DNA from 3 places in the Streptomyces sp. ATCC 21386 genome. Region 2 is predicted to be linked to each of the others. Evidence: riboswitches for the same ligand, from Rfam matches in the RefSeq annotation. Region 2 holds a riboswitch; each other region holds the start of a gene.
The links. A riboswitch is a leader RNA that binds a small molecule or an ion and turns the genes downstream of it on or off. The one in region 2 is predicted to bind cobalamin.
Positions count from the first base shown of each region.

Region 1: it holds a riboswitch for cobalamin, as region 2 does, so the genes downstream of both, GWK25_RS29345 (cobalamin biosynthesis protein) here and GWK25_RS21645 (energy-coupling factor ABC transporter permease) in region 2, are expected to answer to the same signal.
Region 3: it holds a riboswitch for cobalamin, as region 2 does, so the genes downstream of both, GWK25_RS11525 (CoA-acylating methylmalonate-semialdehyde dehydrogenase) here and GWK25_RS21645 (energy-coupling factor ABC transporter permease) in region 2, are expected to answer to the same signal.

Region 1 covers NZ_JAAVVL010000001.1:6,829,278-6,832,540, reverse strand. Annotated here, with positions in the region: gene GWK25_RS29350 (cobyric acid synthase) at 1-882, opposite strand, end outside; gene GWK25_RS29345 (cobalamin biosynthesis protein) at 879-1,820, opposite strand; cobalamin riboswitch at 1,921-2,053, opposite strand; gene GWK25_RS29340 (DUF397 domain-containing protein) at 2,298-2,504, shown strand; gene GWK25_RS29335 (hypothetical protein) at 2,535-2,846, shown strand; gene GWK25_RS29330 (hypothetical protein) at 2,776-3,263, opposite strand, start outside.
Region 2 covers NZ_JAAVVL010000001.1:5,075,658-5,078,920, reverse strand. Annotated here, with positions in the region: gene GWK25_RS21655 (MFS transporter) at 1-540, shown strand, start outside; partial or broken gene GWK25_RS21650 (HoxN/HupN/NixA family nickel/cobalt transporter) at 585-926, opposite strand; cobalamin riboswitch at 1,033-1,238, shown strand; gene GWK25_RS21645 (energy-coupling factor ABC transporter permease) at 1,268-1,987, shown strand; gene GWK25_RS21640 (energy-coupling factor ABC transporter substrate-binding protein) at 1,984-2,505, shown strand; gene cbiQ (cobalt ECF transporter T component CbiQ) at 2,511-3,263, shown strand, end outside.
Region 3 covers NZ_JAAVVL010000001.1:2,626,316-2,629,578, reverse strand. Annotated here, with positions in the region: gene GWK25_RS11525 (CoA-acylating methylmalonate-semialdehyde dehydrogenase) at 1-1,148, opposite strand, end outside; cobalamin riboswitch at 1,380-1,574, opposite strand; gene GWK25_RS11520 (YaaC family protein) at 1,733-2,782, shown strand; gene GWK25_RS11515 (class I SAM-dependent methyltransferase) at 2,831-3,263, opposite strand, start outside.

The sequences.
Region 1 (3,263 bases), 1.8 Mb from region 2:
GGCCCGGTCCACGAACCGCACCACGACACCGGGTTCGGCGGCGAGCGCGTCCACATCGGTGAAGTTGGACATCAGCGGAACCGCGCACACGGCGACCCGCAGCACGTCCTCCCCGACGGGCGGCGCGACGTTCGACTCCCGCACCGTCCCCCGCAGCGAGACCCGCAGCCCGTCCTCCTCGTCGATGCCGAGCCCGTGCCGGAACGGCAGCACCCCGTACGTCCGCCGGCCGGTGAGCCCGTGCAGCATGTCCAGCCCCGGCTCCAACAGGGAGACGTCGCCCCGGAACTTGTTGACGAGGAACCCGGCGACGAGGGCCTGGTCCTCGGGGGAGAGCAGCGCGACGGTCCCGAAGAACGACGCGAACACCCCACCGCGGTCGATGTCGCCGACCACGAGCACGGGCAGCCCGGCGTTCCGGGCGATCCCCATGTTGACGATGTCGGTCCGCCGCAGATTGATCTCGGCCGGAGAGCCGGCCCCCTCGCAGATCACCGCGTCATACGTGCCCCGCAGCTCGGTGAGACAGTCCAACACGGTCCCGAGCAGCCGCTGTTGCCGCCCGCCGTGATAGCCGCGCGCACTCATCTCGCCCACGGGCTTCCCCAGCAGCACCACCTGACTGCTGCGCTCGCCCCCGGGCTTGAGCAGCACGGGGTTCATGAGCGCGGTGGGCTCCACCCGGCAGGCCTGGGCCTGCATGGCCTGCGCCCGCCCGATCTCGGCTCCCTCCTTCGTCACGAAGGAGTTGAGCGACATGTTCTGCGCCTTGAACGGCGCGACCTTGACGCCCCGGCGCACCAGCCACCGGCAGATCCCGGCGGTGACCACGCTCTTGCCGGCGTCGGAGGTCGTCCCGGCGACCAACAGCCCGCCACTCATCCCCGACTCCTCGACCGCAGCAGCGACACACCCGCACCGATCCCCAGAGCCAGCCATCCGACCCGCCGGGACAACCGCACGGCCCGCTCGATGTCGCCCACGGCGACGGCGCGTCCCTCCCCATTGAGCACAGGCCGGTGCTCGACCCGCCCCCCGTACGACAACGTGCCCCCCATCCGCACTCCGAGCGCCCCCGCGAACGACGCCTCCACGGGCCCCGCGTTGGGACTCGGATGCCTGTGCGCGTCCGCGCGCCAGGCCCGTACCGCCCCCCGGGCGTCCCCGCCGGAGGCCGCGGCCAGCACCGCCGTCAGCCGTGCCCCCGGCCACCCCACCACGTCGTCCAGCCGCGCGGAGGCCCAGCCGAACCGCCGGTACCGCTCGGACCGGTGTCCGACCATGGCGTCCAGCGTGTTGACGGCCCGGAACCCCAGCAGCCCGGGCACACCCGCGACGGCTCCCCACACGAGCGCCCCGACCACCGCGTCCGACGTGTTCTCGGCGACGGACTCCACGACCGCCCGCGCGATCCCGTCCGCGTCCAGCGCCTGAGGGTCCCGCCCGCACAGATGCGGCAGGCGGTCCCGCGCGCCGTCGACGTCCCCCGCCTCCAGGGACCGCCCGATCGCCCGGGCCTCCCGCCCGAGTGAAGTCCCCCCGACGACGGCCCAGGTGGCGGCGGCGGTCAACGCGACGGAGGCGGCACGCGAGGGGCGTACGGCGGACGAGGCGACGGCCCCGAGCGTCACGGCGCCACCCGCGCACACGGCGGTGTGCAGCGCGCCCCACCCCCGGTGGTCCCGCCACAACACCCGCTCCACGGCGCCGGCGGCCCGCCCGAACGCGGCGACCGGATGCCCCCGGCGAGGATCACCGAGCAGCAGGTCACCGAGGATTCCGGCGGTGGCGCCGTACGCGAACACGCGGTCGGCACGCACCGGTTCAGCCGATCGCGAGGTCGGACGAGGGACCGGTACAGGCACTCAGGCGGCAGCCGCGCATGGCGATATGTCCTCACTCAGGGTGTCCACGCCCTGGTTCGACGAGACCGACGGCGAGAGTTCCTGGCTCCCGGGAGGTTCTTCCCCGGTGACAGTGGCGGGACCGCGCCGGAATCGCACCGGCTTCCTCTCCTGCCGTCGTACATGGCCCCGGCAGTCCACCACGCTCCCGGAAGACCCGTCAACTTGCTGTTGACCTGCGGCGCAGGGGTGTGCTCAGCCCCACATCGCTGAAATATCGCCAGACGCCCGAATCGGCTCTTTCTGCGCTCTTCTCCGATACCCAGGCTGGGAACACTTGAGGGAACGGCAGTACGAAAGCACCGCACCCACGCGGAGGCGGGACACTACGCTCGGGTCGTCGCGGTGGACGCCGTGTCGGTGCGCTGACTCTTGGGCTTGGAGGAGGTCGGTGTGATCGGCAGGGAGTCGTCGGCACGGGTGTGGGTCAGGAGCAGCTACTCCGACAACGGGGGCGACTGCGTGGAAGTGGCCGCCGGGCACCGGCGCGTCATGGTCCGTGACTCGAACGGGAATCGTGACGCGCTGCTCGTCTTTCGCTACGCGGCGTGGTGTGGTTTTCTGGCGGGGCTTGTGGACCCGGGAGCGGGCGGATCGTGAAGATCCGCTCGGGGGACGGGAGGTGCACACATGGGAGACCGAGCGAAGGAGACCGCCTCGGCGCGCCTGCGGAAGCCGGGCGTCTGGCGGCAACGGGTGACGGCGGCTGCCCCACTGGCGCTGTTCTGCTCCGTGATGGGCGTGCTGTCCGTCGGAGTGGGCGCCCTGGCCGCGCTGCTGGTCCCGGGCGGTGAGGTGCGTGCTCTGGTCTGGCTGGTGGTGACCGTGCTCGGTGCCGCCGGGGCCGGCCTGTGGTGGGGGCTCACCCCGGTCACGGAACGGCTCCGGGTCCTGAACCGGGCGCTGGGGGAGGCTCGGCCCCGGCGGCCGCACCACCGCTGACGGCGCCGTTGCGGGAGTCGGCTGAGCGGTGGCGCAGGAGCCTGCCCAGCCATGCGCCGAGGGCGGTGACGAGGGCCGCACCGACCGCGCCGATCACCGCCGAGCCGAGCGGCGACACCCCGCCCAGCGGAAGGCCCGGACCGAATCGGGTGGCGACCGAGATGCTGAACAGCAGGACGCTGCCGCACGCCGTGCCGAGCAACAGCCGCACGGACAGCAGCCGGACGGCTCCCGCCACCCGGGCGCTCTCGACCTGGATCAGGGCCTCCGCCCACTCGGGGTGCTGCATGGCGTACGCCTTGAGGGCGCTGTCGCTCAGCTCGGCCGGCTCTTCCCGGTCGGTCTGCTCGGGCGGGACTCTTGGCGTGTCGTCCGCAGGGGTGGCGGTGGACGTACGCAATTCCCGCCACCACGCTC
Region 2 (3,263 bases):
GGGTCGATGGCCGTGGCGCTGGTGCTGCCCCGGGTGCTGGAGAAGGTCCCGGACCGTGCCGTGATGCTGCCGGGCGCCCTGTCGCTGGCCGGCGTCTTCGCCGGGCTCGGGGCCGTCACCGCCGCACAGGGCGGGAGTTGGCGGCTGCCCGCGCTACTGGCGCTCTGGGCCGCGTTCGGTGCCGCGTGCTCTGCGGTGCTCACTCCGGCCGGGCGTCTCGTCCGCCGCTCGGTGGCGCCCGGGGAGCGTACGGCCGCGTTCGCCGCCCAGTTCTCCCTCTCGCACGGCTGCTGGCTGGTGACGTATCCGCTGGCCGGATGGCTGGGGGCTGCGGCCGGGCTGAACTGGGCGGTGCTCGCCCTGGGCTCGCTCGCGCTGGGCGCGGCGCTGACGGCCGTACGGCTGTGGCCGGCGTCGTCGACGTCCCACGTGCACGCCGGGCTGCCCTCCGGTCACCCCCATCTGGTGGGCGCCCGACACGTCCGGGCCGGGTGGCGGCACAGCCACGGCCATCTCGCGGACGGGCTGCACGCGCACTGACGGGCTGCACGCGTACCAGGGTGTGGGCCGTGGTGCGGCGGCCAGCCGGTCGTCCACTTCTGCTCGATCCGCGCGAACCGCCAGACCAGCAGGGCGACCGCCCAGGTGACGAGGAAGAGGCCGACGACGGCATAGCCGACGGTGTTGAGGTCGAGGCCGGCGACCCGGTACCAGAAGGTGCCGTGCAGAGGGGCCTTCTCGGCGACGAGGCCGAGGAGTTCGACCGAGCCGATGACGAGGGCGACGGCCACGGACAGGCCCGTGACGGTGAGGCTGTAGTAGACCTTGCGGACCGGTTGGGAGAACGCCCAGCCGTAGGCGAAGTTCATGAACGAGCCGTCCACGGTGTCGAGGAGCGACGTCCCGGCCGCGAACAGGACGGGCAGGGCCGTCGGTCAGGCCGCGAGCTCCCACCGACGCGCGAGGCGTGCGCCGGAGCGTGCGCCCGGGTGTGAGCTGTCGCACGGCGCCCGCGCACCCCTCGCCTCCGCTTGTCAGCGTCCTTGTCGGGGCACTACTGTCACCACGCCTTGGTGAACGGGAAATCCGGTGTGATGCCGGTGCGGCCCTCGCCACTGTGATCGGGAAGTCCGGCTCCGGTCCTCACGGACAGCCACTGGGTCTTCGGACCCGGGAAGGCGGAGCACGGGCGGTGTCACCCGTAAGCCAGGAGACCGGCCAAGGCGCGTCAACCATCCACGAGGTGCTGGAGAGGGTCTGCTGAGCCATGCACATAGCCGAGGGTTTCCTTCCTCCGGCGCACGCGATCGCCTGGGGCGTCGCGTCCGCGCCGTTCGTCGTCCACGGAGTACGGGCACTCACCCGTGAGGTCAGGGAGCACCCCGAGAGCACGCTGCTGCTCGGTGCCTCGGGTGCCTTCACCTTCGTCCTGTCCGCGCTGAAGCTGCCGTCGGTCACCGGGAGTTGCTCCCACCCCACCGGCACCGGTCTCGGCGCCATCCTGTTCCGGCCGCCGATCATGGCGGTCCTCGGCACCATCACCCTGCTCTTCCAGGCCCTGTTGCTCGCCCACGGGGGTCTGACCACGCTCGGTGCCAACGTCTTCTCCATGGCGATCGCCGGCCCCTGGGCGGGGTACGGCGTCTACCGGCTGCTGCGACGCTTCGGCGTGCCGCTGATGGTGACGGTGTTCTTCGGCGCGTTCGTCGCCGACCTGGTCACCTACTGCGCCACCAGCCTGCAGTTGGCGCTCGCCTTCCCCGACCCGAGCAGCGGCTTCCTGGGCGCGCTCGGCAAGTTCGGCTCCATCTTCGCGGTCACCCAGATCCCGCTCGCGGTCAGCGAGGGTCTGCTCACCGTGCTGGTGATGCGCCTGCTGGTGCAGTCGAGCAAGGGCGAACTCACCCGGCTCGGTGTGCTCCTGACCGACCGGCGGAGCCGCGCCGGTGCCGGGACGGAGAACGAGACCGAGGCGGTGGCCCGATGAGCCGGAACACGAAGATCAACGTACTGCTGCTGCTCGTCGTGGCGGCGCTCGCGGTCCTGCCGCTGGCCCTCGGCCTCGGCGACCACAAGGAGCAGCCGTTCTCGGGCGCCGACGGCGAGGCGGAGACGGCGATCACCGAGATCGAGCCGGACTACGAGCCGTGGTTCTCCCCTCTCTACGAACCGCCTTCCGGCGAGATCGAGTCGGCGCTCTTCTCCCTCCAGGCCGCCCTCGGCGCGGGCGTCCTCGCCTACTACTTCGGCGTCCGGCGGGGCCGGCGCCAGGGCGAGGCCCGGGCGCGGGCCCTGCTGGACGCGGCCGGGGAGGCCGACAAGGCTGCGCAGAAGCCGGTGGACGCGACCGTAGCGGCCCCGACCGCGAGCGCGTCCGGCCCGGCGGCGCATGTGCCGGCGGCCGCGGTGGCGAAGGGCGCGTCGGGGGCGTCCGGCGCCTCCGACCCGACCGGCGACGCAGGCTCCTCCAGCCGCTCCGGGGCCGACCCGGCCGGGCGGGGCTGACCCGGGTGCTGCCGATCGACGCGGCGGCGCACAGCAGTCGCTGGCGCCGCCGTCATCCCGTGGACAAGGCCGTCCTCGGGCTCGGCCTCACCGTGCTCGCGATCTCCCTGCCGCCCTGGCCGGGCGCGGCCCTGGTGCTGCTGACCTCGCTCGTCGTGCTGCTGGGCCCCGCGGGCGTGCCCGGCCGTCGGCTGTGGCGGGCCTACCGGGTGCCGCTGGGCTTCTGCGTGACCGGCGCGCTGCCGCTGCTCGTCCAGGTGGGCGGGCCGGACGGGTTCGTCACCCCGGCCGACGGCGGAGCGGTCCGCGCCGGGGAGTTGCTGCTGCGTACCTCGGCCGCCTCCCTCGGCGTCCTCCTGTTCGCCTTCACCACCCCGATGTCGGACCTGCTGCCCCGGCTGGTCCGGGCCGGGGTGCCCGCGCCGGTCGTGGACGTGGCGCTGGTGACGTACCGGATGAGCTTCCTCCTCCTGGACTCGGTGCGCCGGATCCGGGAGGCGCAGGCGGCGCGGCTGGGGCACACCACCCGGGCCGCCACCTGGCGTTCCCTGGCCGGGCTCGGCGCCACCGCGTTCGTCCGGGCCTTCGACCGGGCGGCGCGGTTGCAGACCGGGCTCGCCGGGCGCGGGTACGACGGCACCCTGCGCGTCCTGGTGCCCGAGGCCCGGGTGTCCGTGCGATTCACCATGGCCAGTGCCGCGCTGCTGGCGGCCGTGGCCGCCCTCACCCTCGTACTGGATTCGTCCTGGAAAGGCCGC
Region 3 (3,263 bases), 2.4 Mb from region 2:
GTGACCCGGTCGAAGAGCGAGGCTCCGGCGAAGAAACCGTTCTCGTGTCCGGGCAGGGTGAAGTCCCTTCCGTCGACGACGAGTTCGGCGCCCTCCTCGACTCCGAGGTCGACGTAGGAGCGCACCCGGTCGAGGGCGTCCCTGCCGACCAGGGGTCCGAAGTCCGCTTCGGGGTCGTCGCTGCGGCCGATCCGCAGCGAGCCGACGCGCTCCTTCAGGCGGGCCACGAGCGCGTCGGCGGTGTCCTCGCCGACCGGGACGGCTACAGAGATCGCCATGCAGCGCTCCCCCGCCGAGCCGTACCCGGCGCCGATCAGTGCGTCGACGGCCTGGTCGAGGTCGGCGTCCGGCATCACGATCATGTGGTTCTTGGCGCCGCCGAAGCACTGGGCGCGCTTGCCCTGGGCGGCGGCGGTGGCGTAGACGTGCGCGGCGACCGGGGTGGAGCCGACAAAGCCGAGGGCGGCGACACGCGGGTCTTCCAGCAGGGTGTCGACGGCCTCGCGGGCGCCGTTGACGACGTTGAGGACGCCGGGCGGCAGGCCCGCTTCGAGGAAGAGTTCGGCGAGCCGGAGCGGGAGTGACGGATCCCGCTCCGACGGCTTGAGGATGAAGGCGTTTCCGCAGGCCAGGGCCGGAGCGGCCTTCCACAGGGGGATCATCGCGGGGAAGTTGAACGGGGTGATCCCGGCGACCACGCCGAGCGGCGCGCGCAGTGAGTGCACGTCGATGCCGGTCCCGGCGTTGTCGGTGAACTCCCCTTTGAGCAGGTGCGGGATGCCGGCCGCGAACTCGACGACTTCGAGGCCGCGCTGGAGGTCGCCGTGCGCGTCGGCGACCGTCTTGCCGTGCTCGGACGACAGCAGCCGGGCCAGCGCGTCCTTCTCCTGCTCGACGAGCTGGAGGAAGCGGAGGAGGACGCGGGCGCGGCGCTGCGGATTCCATGCGCCCCATTCCTGCTGGGCACGGGCGGCGTCGGCGATGGCCGCCTCGGTCTCGGCACGGTTCGCGAGGGGCACGAGGCCCTGGACCTCGCCGGTGTTGGGGTCGTACACATCGCCGTAGGACCCCGAGGTTCCCGGGGTGTGCTTGCCGCCGATGAAGTGGGTCAACTCGCGCACGGGGGCGCGGTCTTGTACGCGGACCATGGGTGCCTGCTCTCGTCAGGTGATCCGGATGGCGCGCCAGTTGCTCCGCGCGCGGAGGGACACGAGGGTGTCCGGAGGCGTGCGGGGGCGGCGCGAGATCGCGTATGGCGAAAGGCCGTCAGTCCCTGACGGTGGAGTGCCGGAAAAGACCAGCGCGAACGGGCGGTCGAGCCTCGCTGGGATCGTGAACGCACACCGGTGCCATGCGTGTCAGCTCCATCCTCGTGGACAACACGGAACAAATCCCACGGCCGGTATCCTGACTCCCGGATCAGCGCGCGCCGTCCGCCTTCCCGACATCCTGCTCGCCAGTGGCGTCCTGCTCGACGGCGTACTCCCCGGTCACAGTGGCGGGACCGTGCCGGAATCACACCGGCTTCCCTGCACCGCGGGCCTACGCTCACGACTATATAGTTGGACGTCCTAGTAAATCCAGCCCGCGCGCCGGGCCATGAGCACGAGACAAGCGAACGGCTCGCCCGTACTTCATCAGCTCGATGGGCCGACATCCCACTGATCTCGTGCCGACCTGCCCTTTCCAAGGCACACTGTCCGGCACGTGAGACACCTGGGAAGGCGGGGGCATGGACGGGACAACACTGGTCCGGGTAGCGCTGCGGCACCGCCGGACGAGCCTGCTGGACAAGACACTGCTCAAGGACTCGGCGTCCAGGAGGCACACCTTCGCCGCCGCCCTGCAGCAGTTCGAGGAGCAGTTGCACGCGGCGCGGGTCGTCTCCGCCGCCACGCGTCCGATCAACCTGTACTACGGCCTCGTCCAAGCCGGACTCGCAATGGCAGCCGCGCATGTACCGGGCACATGGACCTTCAACAAGCACGGCCTGAAGGCTCTCAACATGGAGTCGGCCATCCCTGATGTCTCGGTACGACCTGACGGTTCGGGCGCGTTCCAAGCAGTGTCCGACGCCACCGGATCGCCACGAACAGAGAATGCGATCAGTATCGGATCCTTGTGGAACTCGATTCCCGAACTCGCCGAAGTACCGATCACTGGGCTGACGACCGCCCCAGCCGTCACTCTCATCGCCGACAGCCGCCCAGTCGTCCAGCCCCGCATGGGCAGAGCTGCACCCCGGCCGGCAAAGGCGGTCGAGTACCTGAGTGCAACGGTCTGCGTGAACAACGACCTCCCCGAACCGCAGGACAGGAAAGCCTGGCTGGAGGACTTCCTCCCCAAGTACCCGGGGCTCAACGGCGGACAGCTCTTGGGTAGCGCCGCAGACTCCTTCCGACAGATTCGCCCCGGCCGGTTCACCGTCGAATTCTGCTGGCCGGCGCCCAGAAACGGCATGGAGGCGGCAGAGATCGACAGCTTCTTCGACGCGAGGGCGCCTCAGTACCGCTTCGTCGCGGACCGGTATCTCAGACCCACCCTGGAGCCCGGCAAGACGCCCCCTACGCCCCTCATGTCATGGTGGCTGCTCCTCTACACCTTCTCGATGCTGGCGCGCTACCAACCACGCAAATGGTCCGAGGCGCTGGATGTGGACAGATCGCGCAGCGCGGCGGCACTGGAGTACGCCCTGGACGTCGCCCTCGAAGTGGTTCCTCACCTGGTACTCGAAGGGCTGGATCAAGATCTTTTGTTGCTGGCCAAACCGATCGCTTTCTGACGCCGAAAAGGACGATGCCGGGGCAGGTCGCGTGGAAGCGATGTCGGGTTACGGGCAGCGGAGCCTCACGGCCAGGAAGGTCGGTTGTCGATGGGTCTTGTCGTACCGGCGGGGATCGACGAGCCGGGCCTCCGGCGTGGCGCGCGGTTCCGTCAGCTCCTCCAGCATGAATCCGGCTCCGAGAAGCTCTCCGAGGAACTTCTCCAGAGTCATCTGCCAGTAACTGATCTCGAATTCGTCCCCGAACGGCAGTTTCACCCGTTCATCCGCGAAATAGGAGCCGCCGAAGTAGGTCCAGTCAGCAGTGGGATGGGTGGTGGAGACGACAAGGGCGGCGCCCGGCCGCAGCACACGCCGGATCTCGGCGAGCAACTGCCCTCGTGCGTCGATGTGATGGTAGACGAGGGCCATCACCGCAAGGTCGAACGACTGATCCGCCAAGAAGGCCAGGGGTTCCTCCAGGTCGTGGTGATGCAGAACG